2 linked regions of the Corallococcus sp. EGB genome follow. The protein of the gene in region 1 interacts with the protein of each later gene in a pairwise test. Links are inferred from orthologs where the notes say so. Each region holds a gene or a part of one and is shown on either strand. Other genes may lie near its edges. The genes, in order: selB and serC.

Region 1 (6,339 bases):
GTGCTCGCGCCCCAGGTGGAGGCCCCGCGCCAACCCACCGGCCGCGACCAGTCCCGGCACAAGTCCACGGGCGTGGTGGAGCTGTCGTGGGCGGAGTTCGACCGGCGGGTGCAGGCGCTGGCGCGCACCATCCGCCAGGGCTGGGAGCCGCAGGCGGTGGTGGGGGTGGCCCACGGCGGCGTGTTCGTGGGCGGGGCGCTCGCGGGCGCGCTCGGCTGCGAGTTCTTCCCCGTGCGCATCAGCCGCCGCAGCCGCGACAAGGCCGAGCGCCCCCAGGAGCGCGGCCAGCCGCAGGTGAGCGAGGAGATGCCCCGGGAGCTCAAGGGCCGCCGCGTGCTCATCGTGGACGACATCGCGTCCAGCGGGGACACGCTGGAGCTGGCCTCGGCGCTCGCGAAGAAGATGGGCGCGACGGAGATCCGCACCGCGTGCCTGATTGCGCGGCCGGAGGGCTTCACGCCGGACCACGTGGGGCTGTCCACGGACGCGCTCTTCGTCTTCCCGTGGGACTACCAGCCGGTGATGGGCGACGCGCACCTCGAGGACGACCCGGACAAGGCCGGGGCCTGAGTCCCGCGGCAAGGGCGCTGACGCGGCGATGATCATCGGGACGGCGGGCCACATCGACCACGGCAAGACGTCCCTCGTGAAGGCGCTGACGGGAACCGACACCGACCGGCTCCCGGAAGAGAAGCGGCGGGGCATCACCCTGGAGCTGGGCTTCGCCCACCTGGCGCTCCCGGACGGCCGGGTGGCGGGCGTGGTGGACGTGCCCGGCCACGAGCGCTTCGTGAAGGCCATGGCCGCGGGCGCGGGCGGCGTGGACCTGGCGGTGCTGGTGGTGGCGGCGGACGAGGGCGTCATGCCCCAGACGCGCGAGCACCTGGACATCTGCCGCCTGCTGGGAGTGAAGGCGGGCGTCGTCGCGCTCACCAAGGCGGACCTGCTGGAGGGGCTGGGCGACGACTGGCGCGCGCTGGTGGAGGCGGACCTGGCCGCGCTCACCGCCGGCACCTTTCTGGAGGGCGCGCCCGTGGTGCCGGTGTCCTCGCGCACGGGCGCGGGCCTGGAGGAGCTGAAGGCGGCGCTCGCCCGCGCGGGTGCGGCGCTGCCCCGGCGCCCCTCGGAGGGCCCCGCGTTCCTGCCCGTGGACCGGGCCTTCACCATCAAGGGCTTCGGCACGGTGGTGACGGGCACGCTGTTGTCCGGCGCGCTGGCGGTGGATGACTCCGTGTCGTTGCTCCCCGCGGCGGCCGGCGCGCGCCCGGGCCCCTTCCGCATCCGCGGCGTGCAGGTGCACGGCCGGTCCGTGGCGAGCGTGGAGGCGGGGCAGCGCGCGGCGGTGAACGTGGCGGACGTGCAGACGGAGGACGTGCACCGGGGCATGGTGCTCACGCGCGCGGGCGAGCTGCCGGAGACGTCCATGCTGGACGTGGAGCTGACGCTGCTGCCGGCCGCGGAAGCCCCCCTGCCCGGGCGCCGCAAGCTGCTGCTGCACCTGGGCACGGCGCAGGTGGAGGCCACGGTGGCGCTGCTGGACCTGGGCTCGCTCGCGCCGGGGGAGACGGCGCTCGCGCAGCTGCGGCTGGAGTCGCCGGTGGGGGCGCTCGTCGGTCAGCGCTTCATCCTGCGCGGCTCGCGCGCGCTGCCGGGGCGGGGCGCCACGCTGGCCGGAGGGCGCGTGCTGTCCATCACGCCGCCGCGCCGGCGCCGGGGCGCGTCCGAGGTGGTGCGGCCGCTGTTGGAGGCGGACGCGGCCGGGCTGGTGACGTGGCTCTTGCGGCAGGCGGGCTACGCGGGGCTCACGCAGACGGAGCTGTTCGGGCGCTCGGGGCTTGCGCCCAAGGTGCTCACGCGCACGCTGGAGCTTCAGGGCGCGAAGGGGCAGGTGCTGCTGGTGGACCGCGACCGGCGGCTCTACGTGGCGCACGACGTGTTCGAGGGACTGCGCCAGCGCTCGCTCGCGCTGCTCGCCGCGTTCCATGAGCGCGAGCCCATGCGCGAGGGCCTGTCGCGCGAGGAGCTCCGCCAGCGGCTCTCCGGCCAGCTGGACGCGCGCCTGTTCCAGCGCGTGGTGCAGGCGCTGGTGGACTCCGGCAGCGTGGAGGCGGAGAAGGACTGGGTCCGTCTGCAGGGCCGGGGCCGCACGCTCACCCTGGGCGACGAGGCCGCGCGCACGCGCCTGGGCGCGGAGCTGGCCGCGGCGGGGCTCGCGCCGCCCACCGTCACGGAGCTGTCGCAGAAGCTGGGCCTGCCGCCCGCGAAGCTGCAGGAGCTGTTGAAGGTGCTGGTGGCGTCGGGCACGGGCGTGCGGGTGAGCGAGGAGCTGTGCTTCGACGCGGGCGCCCTGGAGGACCTTCGCGCCCGGCTGGTGACGTATCTGAAGGGCCAGAAGGAGATCACCACCCAGGGCTTCAAGGAGCTCGTGGGCCAGAGCCGCAAGTTCACCATCCCCCTGTCGGAGTACTTCGACCGGGAGAAGGTGACGCTGCGGGTGGGGGACAAACGGGTGCTGCGTCGCGGATGAGTTCCAAGGCCTACAACGAGCAGGACCTGCGCGCCCTGGTGGAGCCCTTCACCCAGCCCATGCTGGTGCTGGAGTCGGAGGGGCGCGTCTGGGTGGCCAATGCCGCGTATGGGCGGCTGTTGGGCCTGCCCCTGGACCAGGTGGAGGGCCGCTCCTTCCTGGACTTCGTGCAGCCGGAGGAGCGCAGCCGGATGGCGGAGCGCTTCCGCCGGCTGGCCACCGGCGCGCAGCTGGATGGGCGTCCGCAGCTCTACAAGGTGCTCAGCGTCCACGGCACGCCGGGCGAGGTGTTCGTGCAGGCCAGCCACCTGCGGCTGGAGGATGGCCGCTTCGCCCTGCTGGTCAGCTGCATGGTGCTGACGGACCGCCCCATGGAGCTGGGGGTGGCGGAGCAGCTGGTGGACACGTCCGCGGGGCTGGTGTCCGCGCGCTCGGAGGAGGCCGTGCGGCGCGTGGCGCTGGCGGGCCTGGAGGCCGCGGGCTTCCGCGCGCGCATCCTGCGCTGGGACGGCACGCGGCTGGTGGTGCGCGACGGCGTGTCGCTGCCGGCGGACTCGCACCTGGCGCTGGAGGCCCTGTCGGACGGGCGGCCGGTGTTCGGTGGCGCGGACCAGGCGCAGCCCACGCACGCGTACCTGCCGGTGGGCGGCCCCCAGTCGGAGGTGCTGTGGGTGGCCGGCCCGTGGGTGGCGCCCCGGCATGGCTCGGTGCTGACGCTGTTCGCGAAGGTGGTGGGCGCGGCGCTCGCGGACTCGAGCCTGCAGGCGGACGGCGCTCGCAGCCGCTGGGAGGTGGAGGCGGTGGCGGAGATGGCGCGCTTCGTGGCGCAGCCCGTGCCCCCGCCTCCGGAGATGTTCCTCGCGCGCGTGGCGGAGCTGCTCCAGGCCAAAGCGGTGGCGCTGCACGTCGCCTCCGCACCGGGGCAGCCCCCGGGGCTCGTCGCCCACGTGGGGCTGGAGCAGGGGAGCGACGCGGACGCCGTCCAGGCCACCGGCGTGCTGCTGGCCGCGTCGCTGCGGGAGGGCGGAGGCGTGCTGTCGTCCGAGTCGCAGGGGCGCGCGTTGGAGACGCTGTCCCAGGGCCGCTTCGGCAGCGGGACGGCGGCGCGGCTCACCCGCGGCGGTGAGAGCCTGGGCGTGGTGCAGGCGCTGCGCGCGAAGGAGCGCCCCTTCGATGAACGGGACGCGCGGCTCTTGTCCACGCTCGCGGAGCTGCTGGTGACGCTGTTGGAGCAGCGCCGCCTGCGCGCGGAGTCCGCGCGTCAGCTCACGGAGACGCGCCTGCTGCTGGACCTGGCGCGCACCACGTCCGGCGTGCTGGAGACGGCGAGCATCCTGGACGTCGCGTCCGACTTCCTGGTGCACCTGCTGGACGTGTCCAACTGCTTCATCCTGCTCCACGACGAACAGGCCAAGGTGCTGCGCGGCGCGGCGGCGTCCGCGGCCCACCGCGACCTGTTCCGCACGGTGGTGGTGCCGCTGGACAGCGACGACCTGGCCGCGCGCGTGGCCCAGGCGCGCAAGCCCATCGCCGTGGAGGACCTGACGTCCGCGAGCATCTCCGTGAGCGCGGTGCTCATCGACCGGCTGGGGGAGAAGGCCCTGCTGGGCCTGCCGCTCACCTCGCGCGAGGAGCTCATCGGCGTGGTGCTGGTGGACGACGTGCGCGGCCCGCGCCCCTTCGGCCCGGAGCTGATCGAGCTGGCGGAGGCGACGTGCGGCCAGCTGGCGCTGTCCATCGCCAACGCGCGCCTCTACGAATCCCTCTGGGCCAGCTACGCGGAGCTGGCCGCCACCCGCGCGGAGATGGTGAAGCGCGAGCGCTTCGCCGCGCTGGGCGAGCTGTCCGCCATCGTCGCCCACGAGGTGCGCAACCCCCTGGGCGTCATCTTCAACGCCGTGGCCACGCTCCGGCGCATCATGAACCCCAGCGGCGACACGGCCATGCTGCTGGACATCGTCGCGGAGGAGAGCGACCGCCTCAACCGGATGGTCGCGGACCTGCTCGACTTCACCCGCCCGCGCGACCCGGTGCTCCAGCCGGAGGACCTCCTGCGCGTGCTGCAGGACGCCTTCGAGGCCGCGAAGGCGCAGGCCCTCACGGAGCGCCCGGTGTACGTCTCCGTGGAGGTGGAGCCCGGGCTCGCCGCGGTGCCCATGGACCGGCGGCAGATCCGCCAGGCCCTGTTCAACGTGGCCGTCAACGCCATCCAGGCCATGCCCCAGGGGGGCGAGGTCCGGGTGCGCGCGCGCCGGGACACGCACGGAGGACGCGAGCAGCTGAGAATCGACGTGATGGACCAGGGGCCGGGCATCCCGGCCGAGCTGCTCCACCGCGTCTTCGAGCCCTTCTTCACCACCAAGGCCCAGGGCACCGGCCTGGGGCTGGCGGTGGTGAAGCGCATCCTGGAGGAGCACCGCGGTGAAATCGCCGTGGAGAGCGCTCCCGGACGCGGAACCACCTTCACCTTCTGGCTGCCGCTCACGCAGCCCCAGTCCCTCTCATGACCGACGCGACCACACCGGTTCCCCGAGGACGCATCCTCGTGGTGGACGACCAGCGCAACATGCGCGCCACCACCGCCCTGCTCCTGCGCGCGGAGGGCTACACCGTCTCCGAAGCCGCCACCGGCGAGGAGGCGCTCATCCTGCTCGCGAGGGAGCGCGTGGACCTGCTCCTCACGGACCTGAAGATGGAGCCCATGGACGGGCTCACGCTGCTCAAGCGCGCGGTGGAGGTGGCCCCGCGCCTCCAGGTCATCATGATGACGGCCTTCGGCTCCATCGAGAGCGCGGTGGAGGCCATGCGCATGGGGGCGTACGACTACGTCACCAAGCCCTTCAAGGAAGGCGAGCTGCGCTACCGCGTGGAGCGGGCCCTGGAGCGCGCCAAGCTCCAGGCGGCGGTGGACAACTTCGCCACGGAGTTCAACGAGCGCCACGGCCTGTCCGCGCTGGTGGGCCGCAGCCAGGCCATGCGCGAGCTCACCACGCGCCTGCTGCGCGTGGCCCAGAGCGACGCCACCGTCCTCATCCAGGGCGAGAGCGGCACGGGCAAGGAGCTGGTGGCCCGCGCCCTCCACGCGCACAGCCGCCGCAGCCGCCAGCCCTTCGTGCCCGTCAACTGCGCGGCCATCAGTGAGACGCTGCTGGAGACCGAGCTCTTCGGCCATGCCAAGGGCGCCTTCACGGGTGCGGTGAAGGCGCGCCGCGGCCTCTTCGAGGAGGCGGACAACGGCACGCTCTTCATCGACGAGGTGACGGAGACGAGCCCCACCTTCCAGTCCAAGCTCCTGCGCACGCTCCAGGACGGCGAGGTGCGCCGCGTGGGCGAGTCCACCGCGCTGCGCGTGGACGTGAGGATCGCCGCCGCCACCAACCGCGACATCGAGCTGGAGGTGAAGGAGAAGCGCTTCCGCCAGGACCTCTACTACCGCCTCAACGTGGTGCTCTTGCGCGTGCCCCCGCTGCGCGAGCGCCTGGAGGACGTGCCCGCGCTGGCGCAGCACTTCCTGGACCGCGCCAACGCCCGCAGCCCCCGGCCCCGGCGCCTGTCCGAAGCCGCCGTGGAGCACCTGATGACGTACCGCTTCCCCGGCAACGTGCGCGAGCTGGAGAACCTGGTGGAGCAGGCCGCCGCGCTGGCGGAAGGGGACGAGCTGCTCCCCGAGGACTTCCCGCTGCGCCCCCAGGGCCGCGTGCTCCCCGCCGCCGCGCCCGCGCCTGAATCCACGGGCCTGCCCCCCACCGACGTCGCGCGTCCTGGCGGCGCGGAGGCCTCGGGGCCCACGCTGGCGGAGGTGGTGGAGGACG
Region 2 (10,714 bases), 2.8 Mb from region 1 along the record:
TGGCGGGCTCACGCCAGGCCGCCCCCAGCAGCGGGAGCGCCCCGTGCCCCGTCTGCCAGAGCAGCTCCCGAGCGAAGCGCGCCAGCCCCTCGCGCTCGCGCACCTCGCCCTGCTGCACCGCCGCCTCCAACCCGCCCGAGTGCGCGAAGCCCCCGGTGGGGAACGCCGAGTCGCCCAGCTGCAGCACCCTCCACGCCAAGCCCATGGCCGTCCCTCAGAAGAGCGAGTAGAGCTGCGCCAGCGGCAGCCGGGCGGCGGGCTCGCACACGAGCAGCTCCCCGTCCGCGCGGACCTCATACGACTCCGGATCCACCGTGAGCTCGGGCAAGGCGTCGTTCAGCTTCATGTCGCGCTTGCCAATGCCCCGGCACCGGCGCACCGCGGAGAGCTGCTTGGTCAGGCCCATCTCCCGCACCAGCCCGTCCGCCAGCGCGCGCCCCGACACGAAGGTGATGCTCGTGGCCCCCAGGGCTCGCCCCCGCGCCCCGAACATCGGCCGCATGTAGTACGGCTGCGGCGTGGGGATGGATCCATTGGCGTCGCCCATCTGCGCCCAGGCGATGAGGCCGCCCTTCACCACCAGCTCCGGACGCATGCCGAAGAACGCCGGCCGCCACAGCACCAGGTCCGCCAGCTTCCCCACCTCCACCGAGCCGACCTCGTGTGCCAGTCCGTGGGCGATGGCCGGGTTGATGGTGTACTTGGCCACGTAGCGGCGGATGCGGAGGTTGTCGTTGTCCCCGCGCTCCTCGCGCAGGCGCCCGCGCTGGTCGCGCATCTTGTGCGCCGTCTGCCACGTGCGGGTGATGACCTCGCCCACGCGCCCCATGGCCTGGCTGTCCGAGGACATCATGCTGATGGCCCCCAGGTCATGGAGGATGTCCTCCGCCGCGATGGTGCTGCCCCGGATGCGGCTCTCCGCGAAGGCCACGTCCTCGGGGATCTCCCGGTCCAGGTGGTGACACACCATGAGCATGTCCAGGTGCTCATCCAGCGTGTTGACGGTGTACGGGCGCGTAGGGTTCGTCGAGCTGGGCAGCACGTTGGGCGCGCCGCACACGCGGATGATGTCCGGGGCGTGCCCTCCGCCCGCGCCCTCCGAATGATACGTGTGGATGGTGCGGCCCTTGAACGCCGCCAGCGAGTCGTCCACGTAGCCGGACTCGTTCAGCGTGTCCGTGTGGATGGTGACCTGCACATCCTCGCCGTCGGCCACCGTCAGGCAGGTGTCGATGGCGGCCGGCGTGGTGCCCCAGTCCTCGTGCAGTTTCAGGCCGACGGCCCCGGCGGCGATCTGCTCCAGCAGCCCCTCCGGGCGCGAGGTGTTGCCCTTGCCGGTGAGGCCGATGTTGAGCGGCAGGCTGTCCGTGGCCTGCAGCATGCGCCGGATGTTCCACGCGCCCGACGTGCAGGTGGTGGCCTTGGTGCCGGTGGCCGGTCCCGTGCCACCGCCCACCCAGGTGGTGACTCCGCTGGCGATGGCCTCGTCCGCCTGCTGCGGGCAGATGAAATGGATATGCGTGTCCAGGCCGCCCGCGGTGACGATGTGTCCCTCGCCGGCGATGACCTCCGTCGTGACGCCCACCACCATGCCCGGCGTCACCCCGGCCATGACGTCCGGGTTGCCCGCCTTGCCAATGCCGATGATGCGCCCGGACTTGATGCCGATGTCCGCCTTGTAGATGCCCGTCCAGTCGAGGATGAGCGCGTTGGTGATGACGACGTCCAGCGCCTCGGCGTCCCCCACGCCTGCCTTCTGGCCCATGCCGTCGCGCAGCACCTTGCCGCCACCGAACTTGCACTCGTCTCCGTAGACGGTCAGGTCCTTCTCCACCTCGGCCACCAGGCCCGTGTCGCCCAGGCGCACGCGGTCTCCCGTGGTGGGACCGAACATGTCCGCGTAGTGACGGCGATCCAGCTTCCGGCTCATGCGCCCTCCTCGTGACCGAAGCCCCGCGCGGCCACCTCGGCAAGCGCCCGCTGCTCGTTCTCCGGCGTCACCGGGCCGTTGCCCAAGGCGTTGCCGCCCCACACCACCCGCGCTCCGGCAATGGACACCAGGGACACCGTCTTCTTCTCGCCGGGCTCGAAGCGCACCGCCGTGCCCGCGGGGATGTCCAACCGGCGCCCGTACGCCTTCGCGCGGTTGAACACGAGCGCCCGGTTCGTCTCGAAGAACGGGTAGTGGCTGCCCACCTGGATGGGACGGTCGCCCCGGTTCGTCACCTCCAGGGTGACGGCGTCGCGGCCCTCATTGAGCAGCACCTCGCCCGGCTTCACCCACAGCTCGCCCGGCTTCACCTCGTCCTGCGGCGAGCGCGCGAAGCGCTCCAGCGGCGGCACCGGCAGGAAGCTGCCGTGGAGCGCCAGGGACAGGTCCCCGTGCTCGGCCTCGACGGGGTGGTGCACTGTCACCAGCTTCGTGCCGTCCGGGAAGGTGCCTTCCACCTGCACCTCCACCACCATCTCCGGCACGCCCTCCATCACCTGGGCGCGCCCCAGGAGCTTCCGCCCCAGGTCCATCAGCTCGGCGACGCCGCGGCCGTCGCGGATGAACTCCAGGAGCTGGGTGGCAATCAATGCCACCGTCTCCGGGTAGTTGAGCCGAACTCCTCGCGCCAGTCGTTTCTGGGCCAGGAAGCCAGCGCCGTGCAGCAAGAGCTTGTCAATCTCTCTCGGCGAGAGGTGCATGTTCAGACTCCGGGTGGCCCCAGGCAGGCACCTGACGGGCCGGCGCCCGAGCTACACGGGATTGGCCAGACGCAGCGAGCGGGAAGCCCATGGAGCGTTTCCAGGGGACGTCACCGGCAGCGCTACGAACAATTCCAAACATAACCACTGACCTCGGGGGCATCTCCTGTCAGTACTGAACACTCATGCCCGCCGCGTCCAGGGGTCGTCTCCCAGCAGCGGGGTAAGAAATGACAGCCATTCGCGGGCCGTCCTCAGCAGACCTTCCGCCGAGGTGGACGCGGCCCGCACCAGCAGCCCCTCCGCGCCCAGGGGACTGGCGGAGCAGACCTGCCCCGCGCGCGGGGAGAGGGGCATCGCGCCAATGCGCGCCGCCAGCGCCTCACGGGCCGAGGCCAGAGCAGGTCCCACCAGCAGGACGGTGCCGAGCGCGTCGAAGCGGCCCAGCCGCTCGGGAAGCGCCCCATGGGCGGGGTCCAGGAGCCAGCGCTCGTCCACCAGGGCCCTGCCCTCCCGGTGGACGTGCAGGGTGGAGGCGTACCGGGTGAAGGCCCAACGCTCCCCGTTGGCGCTGCGGCCGGCGACGACCAGGTCCATCACGACGAGCGAGGCGTCCGGGGCGAGGTGGATCTCCTGGTGCTGCGTGTACCGGGCTCCAGCGAAGCACATGGTGGGGTCTGGCACGAGCGCGAGGAACGCCCCCGCCCCCACGCGCGCCGACAGGTCGCTGCGGCAGCCGTGGGGCGAGCGGTAGACGCGGTGGGCGCCCTGACTGGACAGCAGCGCGGCGGCGCCCCCGGCCACGTCCATGTCCAGGGAGAGGTGGTCACCATCCACGAGTCCGCCACCCAGCGAGCTCGTGTAGACCCAGGCGGCGTGTCCGTGGTTGCGCGGCGTGAGCAGCCGCAAGGGACTGTGTGCGAGCGCGCTGCGCACCACGGTGCGGGCGCCGACCCGCTCGAAGGCGAGCCGCGCGACTCCCGCACGCCCCCGCCGCGCCGCCCCGGAGGCCCCGGGGTGATGCTGCAACTCTTTACCTGGCGTCATGGGGCGAAGTATCCCGCCTCGACCCACACGATTCCGCCCCCTCCAGTGGGAACTGACTCCCAACTGTCATCTTCCGTGAGTGTCATTCCCTCGCATGGGTCTGGCAGCCTGCTGCGAGTCAGTGGCAGATGCCCCTGGGAAGCGGATGCAGCAGGCTCGGGGCGGTAACGAAGAAGAATCTTTGGAACTGCAGCTCCCTCGGAGCAGCGGGGTGTGGTGGAAGGTGAAGGTTGTGGCTACGAGTCACCGGACTCGCTGGCCGCTCGCATTTCTCGGATCCTCTGGCACCTTGCGGACAGGTCGGGCCACTTGGACGAAATCCAGCTCAGAACCTCATCCATTTTCTTCGAATCATTGAACGGGAACGTCTCATCCATGGCGAGAGCGATCGCCACCCGGCCGCGATCATCTGACGAAAGCCAGTCCTCTCCGACCTGGAGCAGTGCAGCGCCCTCGTCGTCCAGACACCAGAGCATCCTGTTAAAGATCTCGGCGAGGGCATGCGCAGGAAGCGCCGGAGCCCTGTGCGCGTAAAGGGTGTCAATGATGCGTGTCATCTCCTCGGCGGTCACGGCGGACTCCTGTAGATCGTGGTGGTCGAGGTCGCAGTGTTGAGCTGTGCCTTGAAAGACAGCCGCTGCACGCCGGAGTTATGCATATCGACCAGCAGGGTTGTCTCCACGAACTCGAATCCGGCAGCCTGATGCGAACGGCAGGACACTCGCGTCAACGAGCCAGAAGCCGATTGAATCCGCCATTCACTCCAGATTGATGAACGCATCGTTATCCCAGTAGAAGTTGAAGGCCGCCACGAACTCCGCCGGAGTGGCCTTCGCCTTTTGGAGCCGGGCGTTCGAGACGATTTGTTGTGCGGCAGAGATGGAGAGCGTCTCGCTCAACCCGTGCATGCGTGCGAACTCAGGGAGCTCGTCCGAGTAGAAATCCCGCTCCAGAACAATCGTGCGGGTCCGCACGCTCAGCGGAGGCTTCCCCTGGACCTAGAGTCCATGTGTCCGCTCCGGCAAGCTGTCGATTCGGGCGAGGACATTCGCGAGCCATTCGAAGGACTCCACGCGTCGTCCCCCCTCTTTCCGTCAGAGCCGCCGTGATTCAAGGCCGGGGCGCTGGTGATCGCCCCGGCCTGCCTGGGAGGACGCTGGAGCTACCCGTTCCGCTTCGCGAAGTCGTCCATGAAGGACACCAGCGTCTTCACGTGGTCCACGGTCACCGCATTGTACAGCGACACGCGGATGCCGCCCGTGATGCGGTGGCCCTTCATTCCCACCATGCCAGCCTTGGCGCCTTCGGCCACGAAGGCCTCTTCCAGCTTTTCGTCACGCAGGCGGAAGACGACGTTCATGTACGAGCGTGACGCCTTCTCCACCGGGGCCCGGTAGAAGCCCGCGTTGCGGTCGATGGCCGAGTACAGCAAATCGCCCTTCTCGCGGTTCCAGGCCTCCACCTGCTTCAGGCCGCCCACGCCCTTGATCCACGCGAGCACGTTGCGGCACAGGTAGATGGAGAAGGTCGGGGGCGTGTTGTAGAGCGAGTTGTTCTCCGCGTAGGTCGTGTAGCGGAAGATCTTCGGGATGTCCTTCCGGCCCTTCGCCATGAACGCCTTGTCCACCAGCACCAGGACAATGCCTGACGGCCCGATGTTCTTCTGCGCTCCCGCGTAGATGAGCGCGAAGCGCCTGACGTCAATGGGCTTCCACAGGATGTCAGAGCTCATGTCCGCCACCAGCGGCACCTGCCCCACGTCCGGGAACGTGTGCCATTGCGTCCCGAAGAGCGTGTTGTTGCTCGTCATGTGGACGTAGGCGGCCTTCGGATCGAGCTGGAGTTCCGCCTGCGTGGGCACGCGCGTGAAGCGCTTGTCCTTGTCCATCGTGTTCGCGGCGATGCGCGGCGTGCCGTAGTAGCGCGCCTCGTCCACCGCCTTCTCGCTCCAGCCTCCCGTCACCACGTAGTCCGCGGAGGCGTCCCGGGTGAGGAAGTTCATGGGCACCTGCGCGAACTGCTGCGAGGCGCCGCCCTGGAGGAAGAGGACCTCATGGGTGTCCGGAACGGCGAGCAGCTCCCTGACCAGGCCAATGGCCTCGTTGTGGACCGCCTCGAAGGCCTTGCCCCGGTGGCTGTGCTCGATGATCGACATCCCGGTGCCCTGGAAGTCGAGCAGCTCGTCCCGGGCTCGCTCCAGCGCTGTTGTGGGGAGGCCCGCGGGGCCGGGATTGAAGTTGATGACGCGCATGGCCGTTTCCTCTGGAAGGTGAACCGCGCCGGCATTCTTGCCCGCGGAACAGATGGGGGTCACCAGCAACGTGGGCTCCGCCGACGATGGTGAACGGGTGGTAGCGTTCCAGGCGTGTCCTCCCTTCCCACACCGCTGGCCTCCGCCTTCCTCGCGGCCTCTGGCTGTGCCCCGGGTTCGCTTCCGGAGCCCGCTCGACTGGAGGCCCTGCTCGCCTCGGCGGTGGACCGCGCCCGGTTGCACTGGCCCGGGCTGGAGCTGGACCCTTCCGCCTTCGCGGCCTTTGTCGCGGAGCGGCTGACGTCCCCCTCCACGCTCCTGGACGTCCTGAGCGGGGCCTCCCCTGCCCTCCTGGAGCTGTACCTGACCTTCGGATGTCTGCGGCACGACCACGCCGCGCTCCAGTGCTTCGAGGACCACTACCTCCGCGACGTTGGCGCGTTCGTGTCCGGGGTGGATCGCTCGCCCCCACGTGGAGGCGCTGTCCCTGGAGGCCATCGCGGCGCTCTACCGCGTGCCCATGTCCACCGTGTCGCGCTGGCTCAGCCGCACACGGGAACAGGTGGCGGAGGCCACGACGCGGCAGCTCTGCGAACGCCTGGGGGTCAGCGCCGCATCGGTGGACAGCATCGCCGCGCGGGTCTTGAGCCAGGTGGACCTCAGCCTGGCGCGGCTGCTCGGTCCGGCCCGCTGAACTTTCGCTGCAAGGATTTTCCCGGCCGGTGTCAGGGCGTCGAAAGGCCCCGTCCTTGCCTCACCGAGGAAAGCCCACGCGCGTCCTGTCCCGGCTCGCCGCCGCCGTCTCCGCCTGCGAGTCGTCCCCTGAAGACAAACCCTCCATCCCGACTGTTTCTTGTGGAGGGATTGACGGGAGCCGGCCTTCATCACACTGACAGTGTTGGATTGCCATTGCGGTCCGACCCCAACCGGAGGTCGTGATGAAGCTCAAGATGGCGCTGGCGGCAGGTCCTTGTGCGAACTGTATCGACAGCAAGGTTGCGTGCATGCACAGCGCGACGACGCCGGCGTAGGAAGAGGCCTGCTACGCCCAGGGCCAGAAGCGCCGCATCGACTGGTGCGAGCCTCACTGACCGCATCCGAGAACCGCGCCGCTCCGGACCGTGCCGAGCCGGGCCGCGCGGTTCCCGTGACTTCACCGCTTCACATCAGGGGTTCTTGAAGTTCTGGGCCACGAAGTCCCAGTTCACGAGGCTGTTGAGGAAGGTCTCGATGAACTTGGGGCGCGCGTTGCGGTAGTCGATGTAATAGGCGTGCTCCCACACGTCGATGGTGAGCAGCGCCTTCTTGCCGTGCTTCATCGGCAGGTCCGCGTTGGACGTCTTCATGACGGCCAGCTTGTTGCCATCCTTCACCAGCCAGGCCCAACCGGAGCCGAACTGCGTGGCGGCGGCGTCGGAGAACTGCTTCTTGAACTCGTCGAAGGAGCCGAAGTCGCGGTTGATGGCGTCCGCCAGCTCACCCGTCGGCTTGCCGCCGCCGGCCGGCTTCATGCAGTTCCAGAAGAACGTGTGGTTCCACACCTGGGCCGCGTTGTTGAACACGGGACCGTCGCTGCTGAGGATGACCTCCTCCAGCGACTTGCTGGCCTCGGGCTTGCCGGCGGTCAGCTCGTTCAGCTTGTTCACGTACGTCGCGTGGTGCTTGTCGTGGTGGTACTCCAGCGTCTCCGCGCTCATGTGCGGGGCCAGCGCGTCCTTCTTGTAGGGGAGCTCGGGCAGCGTGAAGGGCATCGGGTGCGTCCTTTCTGGATACAGTGAGGTTCGTCTACGTTCGCTACTTCGGGGCGGGCCCTGGCTCCGGATGCGCCGTCAGCGCGCGATACGCCCGGTTCCAGTAGAGCAGCGGTTCTCCGTCCACTCCCCGCTGGATGCGCTCCACGCGGCCCACCAGCAACAGGTGATCGCCGTAACGGTGCACATCCAACAGAGCGCACGCCAGACCCACCAGGCTGTCCTGCACGAAGGCCTCTTCGTCGAACACCCGGCCTTCGGCCTCTCCCTTCGCGCATTGGACGGACACGTCGCGTTGGGTGGTGGACAGCACGCTCACACTGAAGCGACGGGCAACCTCCACCCGCTTGAGCGTGCGGGAGGACTGCTGCAGCGCCAGGACAATCAGCGGAGGCGTCAGGGAGAGGGAGCTGAAGGAGCTGACCGTCGTCGCCGCGATCCCGTCCGCGTCACGGACGGACACCACGGCCACCCCGCTCGCCCACCGGGACATCGCCTCCCGGAAGTCCGGGGCCGACACCCCTTCAGTGCCGCTCTGAGTCATGTGGCGGTCTCTACCACCCGGCCCGCCACCCGGTCAGCACTTCCTCCAATCCATTGGCGGAATACCAATGGGGTGGCAGGGAGCCGCCCGGCCCCGGTTGGAGGCGCGTCGACTCTCCGACACCTTGGACCTGGCCTTACGTGGCCGGGCGCGCCTTGCCGAGCTTCTTGCTGAGCCGGTTGTTGATCACGAAGTCCTCCGACACGAGCCCCAGCAAGGCCAGCGTCAGCGCGTGGGGCGAGCGCAGCTCCCCGTCCACTTCCGGCGAAGGGAGGATGGAGCGCAGGAACTCCGAGTGCGCGATCTTCGCGATGGCGACCTCCTCGTAGACGCCGAGCACCTCCGTCTCCACGTCACTCGCGAAGTGATCCGGATACTGCGCCTGATGGTGCGCGATCTGCTTCAGCAGGACGGGGTGCTCCACGTTCAGGAGCACGACCCCGTTGGGGCACTCGGGGTCGCGGGGCTGCCAGACCGCGAGGTAGCCCGGCTTCTCCATTACGTCCTTCTTCACCCGTCGACAGTGCGGCAGACCGCCGCCGACGCGGGCGCTCCGGGCGGACACGGGCCCGGACATGGCGCCGAGGTTGTCCGGGCCTCTCGCGCCTCTTCGAGGCGAGGTGGTCTCCGGGCGCGGGCGCCGTGAGGCACTCGGCGTTCCAGGCAGCGCCAGCTGTCCGCCCTTCTGGACGGGGCTCACGTTCTCGGAGCCTTCCTTCTTGGCCGAGAGCCGGGTCATCTTCCAGCGGGCCCCGAAGCGTTCAATCAGGCGTTCCCGCCAGGCTTCGTCCTCGATGCTGCGGGCCTCGCCCGTCCGCGCCTCCGCGAGCGCCTTCCGGATGGGCTCCGGCATCCTGTCCGCGAACTCGATGGCCCACTCGTTCAACGGCAGGTCGTCGTTCGAGCCCGGCCCGCCCCGCATCTTCAAGGAGTTCCGGTCGGTGGTGGGGAAGACACCGGCGCGGCCCTCTGCGTCGAGCTCCGGCGGCCGGAACACAATCCAGAGCCGCTGCCGGACCTGCGTGGCGCTCACGCCCAGTGACCGGTAGACCGAGTGGTGGGTCTGGTAGTTGTAAAGCTCGTTGCGATAGAGCGCCGCGATGTAGCCGGTCTGCGCGGCATAGCCGTGGATGTTGGGGCGCTCGCCGGACCACAGGAACCAATCCGCGTGGGTTCCGTCGCTGAGCGTGAGGGAGCCCGAATCCGACAGCGCTCCTCCGTCGTGCCCCCGTTTGAAAACAATCCAATGTCTGGCGCCGTGGACCTTGCGAACAATCGTTGGATGGAGGCCTCGAGGACGCGAATCCTGGAAGTTGCGCGGCCAGTTCTCCTTGGCGTCACTCTGGAGGACATCCACGGAGACGGAGACGGTTTCTGGAATCTCCCAGAAGCGGTGGTTGAGGTACTTCGGGATTCCATGGACGGTCTTCTCATCCCGGCCTGGATCGCCCAACACCGTGTCTTCCGTCGGTGAATTTCCAAGGAGGACAATGACGGTTCCATGGTTCTCGAGCCACTCCGGCTTGATGGCCTCCCAGTCACAGCCATGCTCTTCATCGTTGAACGGGTAGCACACCGTTTCGATGCGACCGCTGTCATCCTCGTCCTCCGCAGGGAGTTCCCAGTACTTCAGGCCGTATTCGCCTGTGTCCGGATCCTGCTTGAGCCAGACCATGGAGGGCTCACCGTCAACCCAGGACACGACCACCATCCCGTAGCGGTTCCACGGCAGCAACGACGTCTTCGAGCCGACGCCGAAGTTCTCCGTCACGCCGCCAATCGGCTTGCCGCCTCCACCGAAGGTGTTGAAGAACTCGACGAGCTCGTCGCGGCGCATGCCCTTGCCATTGTCGGCGATGACGCGCCGGTAGACGCCTCGGCGTTCGACGGCCTGCCATTCAATCGTGTACTCGACGCGGGTGGCTCCGGCCTCCATGGCATTCACCAGCGTCTCTCGAACCCATTGGAACTGCCCTCCTTCCCGGTACGTCCGCTCAATGAAGTGGTGCGTACCTTTGGACTGCATCGCATGGATCAAGCTCGATGATTTCCTGGCGGACATCGGCACTCCTTGCACGGCACGTCGGGGAACAAGGGTTGGCGCGCAACCCTTCACATGGCCGCCCTGGCAGGTTCGCGCCTGAATTCATTCATTAGCGCACCTCCTCCGCCTTGCCTCTCCCCTGAAGGAGGTATGCCCGAGCGGCATGAAGCCACGCGCGATGCCGCCGGCCCGCACGTGCGACGGAAGGCTTGCCCCGCGGGGAAACCGGGACGGGGTGGCTGGCCGCGTTGGCGCATCGCACCTTCTGGGGAAGGGAGCGGCGGATGCGATTCGTGGACTTCGTGAGCCTGGCCGCCCAGCTGTTCGAGGCCTCGGGCGTGATCGTGATGGTGGTGGGGGCGGCGGTCTCCGTGGCTTTCGTCGTC

What was found.
Region 2: the proteins of selB (region 1) and serC interact in binary tests that used the Escherichia coli proteins (3 or more experiments, as listed by UniProt). The link is inferred for Corallococcus sp. EGB from one-to-one orthologs.

The regions. Positions count from the first base shown.
Region 1 is NZ_CP079946.1:1,187,478-1,193,816, forward strand. Bases 197-3,062 are described here. They hold selB (selenocysteine-specific translation elongation factor), read left to right. Parts: upstream 197-598; coding sequence 599-2,527; downstream 2,528-3,062. Other genes in these bases: KYK13_RS04880 (phosphoribosyltransferase), read left to right, coding at 197-570; KYK13_RS04890 (ATP-binding protein), read left to right, coding at 2,524-3,062. Also shown: more of KYK13_RS04880, read left to right, coding at 1-196; more of KYK13_RS04890, read left to right, coding at 3,063-5,034; KYK13_RS04895 (sigma-54 dependent transcriptional regulator), read left to right, coding at 5,031-6,339. UniProt on the Escherichia coli protein: Translation factor necessary for the incorporation of selenocysteine into proteins. It probably replaces EF-Tu for the insertion of selenocysteine directed by the UGA codon. SelB binds GTP and GDP.
Region 2 is NZ_CP079946.1:3,944,316-3,955,029, reverse strand. What follows is about bases 3,946-6,849. They hold serC (3-phosphoserine/phosphohydroxythreonine transaminase), read right to left. Parts: upstream 5,990-6,849; coding sequence 4,901-5,989; downstream 3,946-4,900. Other genes in these bases: KYK13_RS16635 (hypothetical protein), read left to right, coding at 6,462-6,683; KYK13_RS16645 (hypothetical protein), read right to left, coding at 4,497-4,712; KYK13_RS16650 (hypothetical protein), read right to left, coding at 3,975-4,310. Also shown: KYK13_RS16670 (urease accessory protein UreF), read right to left, coding at 1-205; ureC (urease subunit alpha), read right to left, coding at 215-1,930; ureA (urease subunit gamma), read right to left, coding at 1,927-2,691; KYK13_RS16655 (urease accessory protein UreD), read right to left, coding at 2,875-3,738; KYK13_RS16630 (superoxide dismutase), read right to left, coding at 7,156-7,740; KYK13_RS16625 (flavin reductase family protein), read right to left, coding at 7,784-8,284; KYK13_RS16620 (hypothetical protein), read right to left, coding at 8,421-10,310; KYK13_RS16615 (DUF1622 domain-containing protein), read left to right, coding at 10,613-10,714. UniProt on the Escherichia coli protein: Catalyzes the reversible conversion of 3-phosphohydroxypyruvate to phosphoserine and of 3-hydroxy-2-oxo-4-phosphonooxybutanoate to phosphohydroxythreonine. Is involved in both pyridoxine and serine biosynthesis.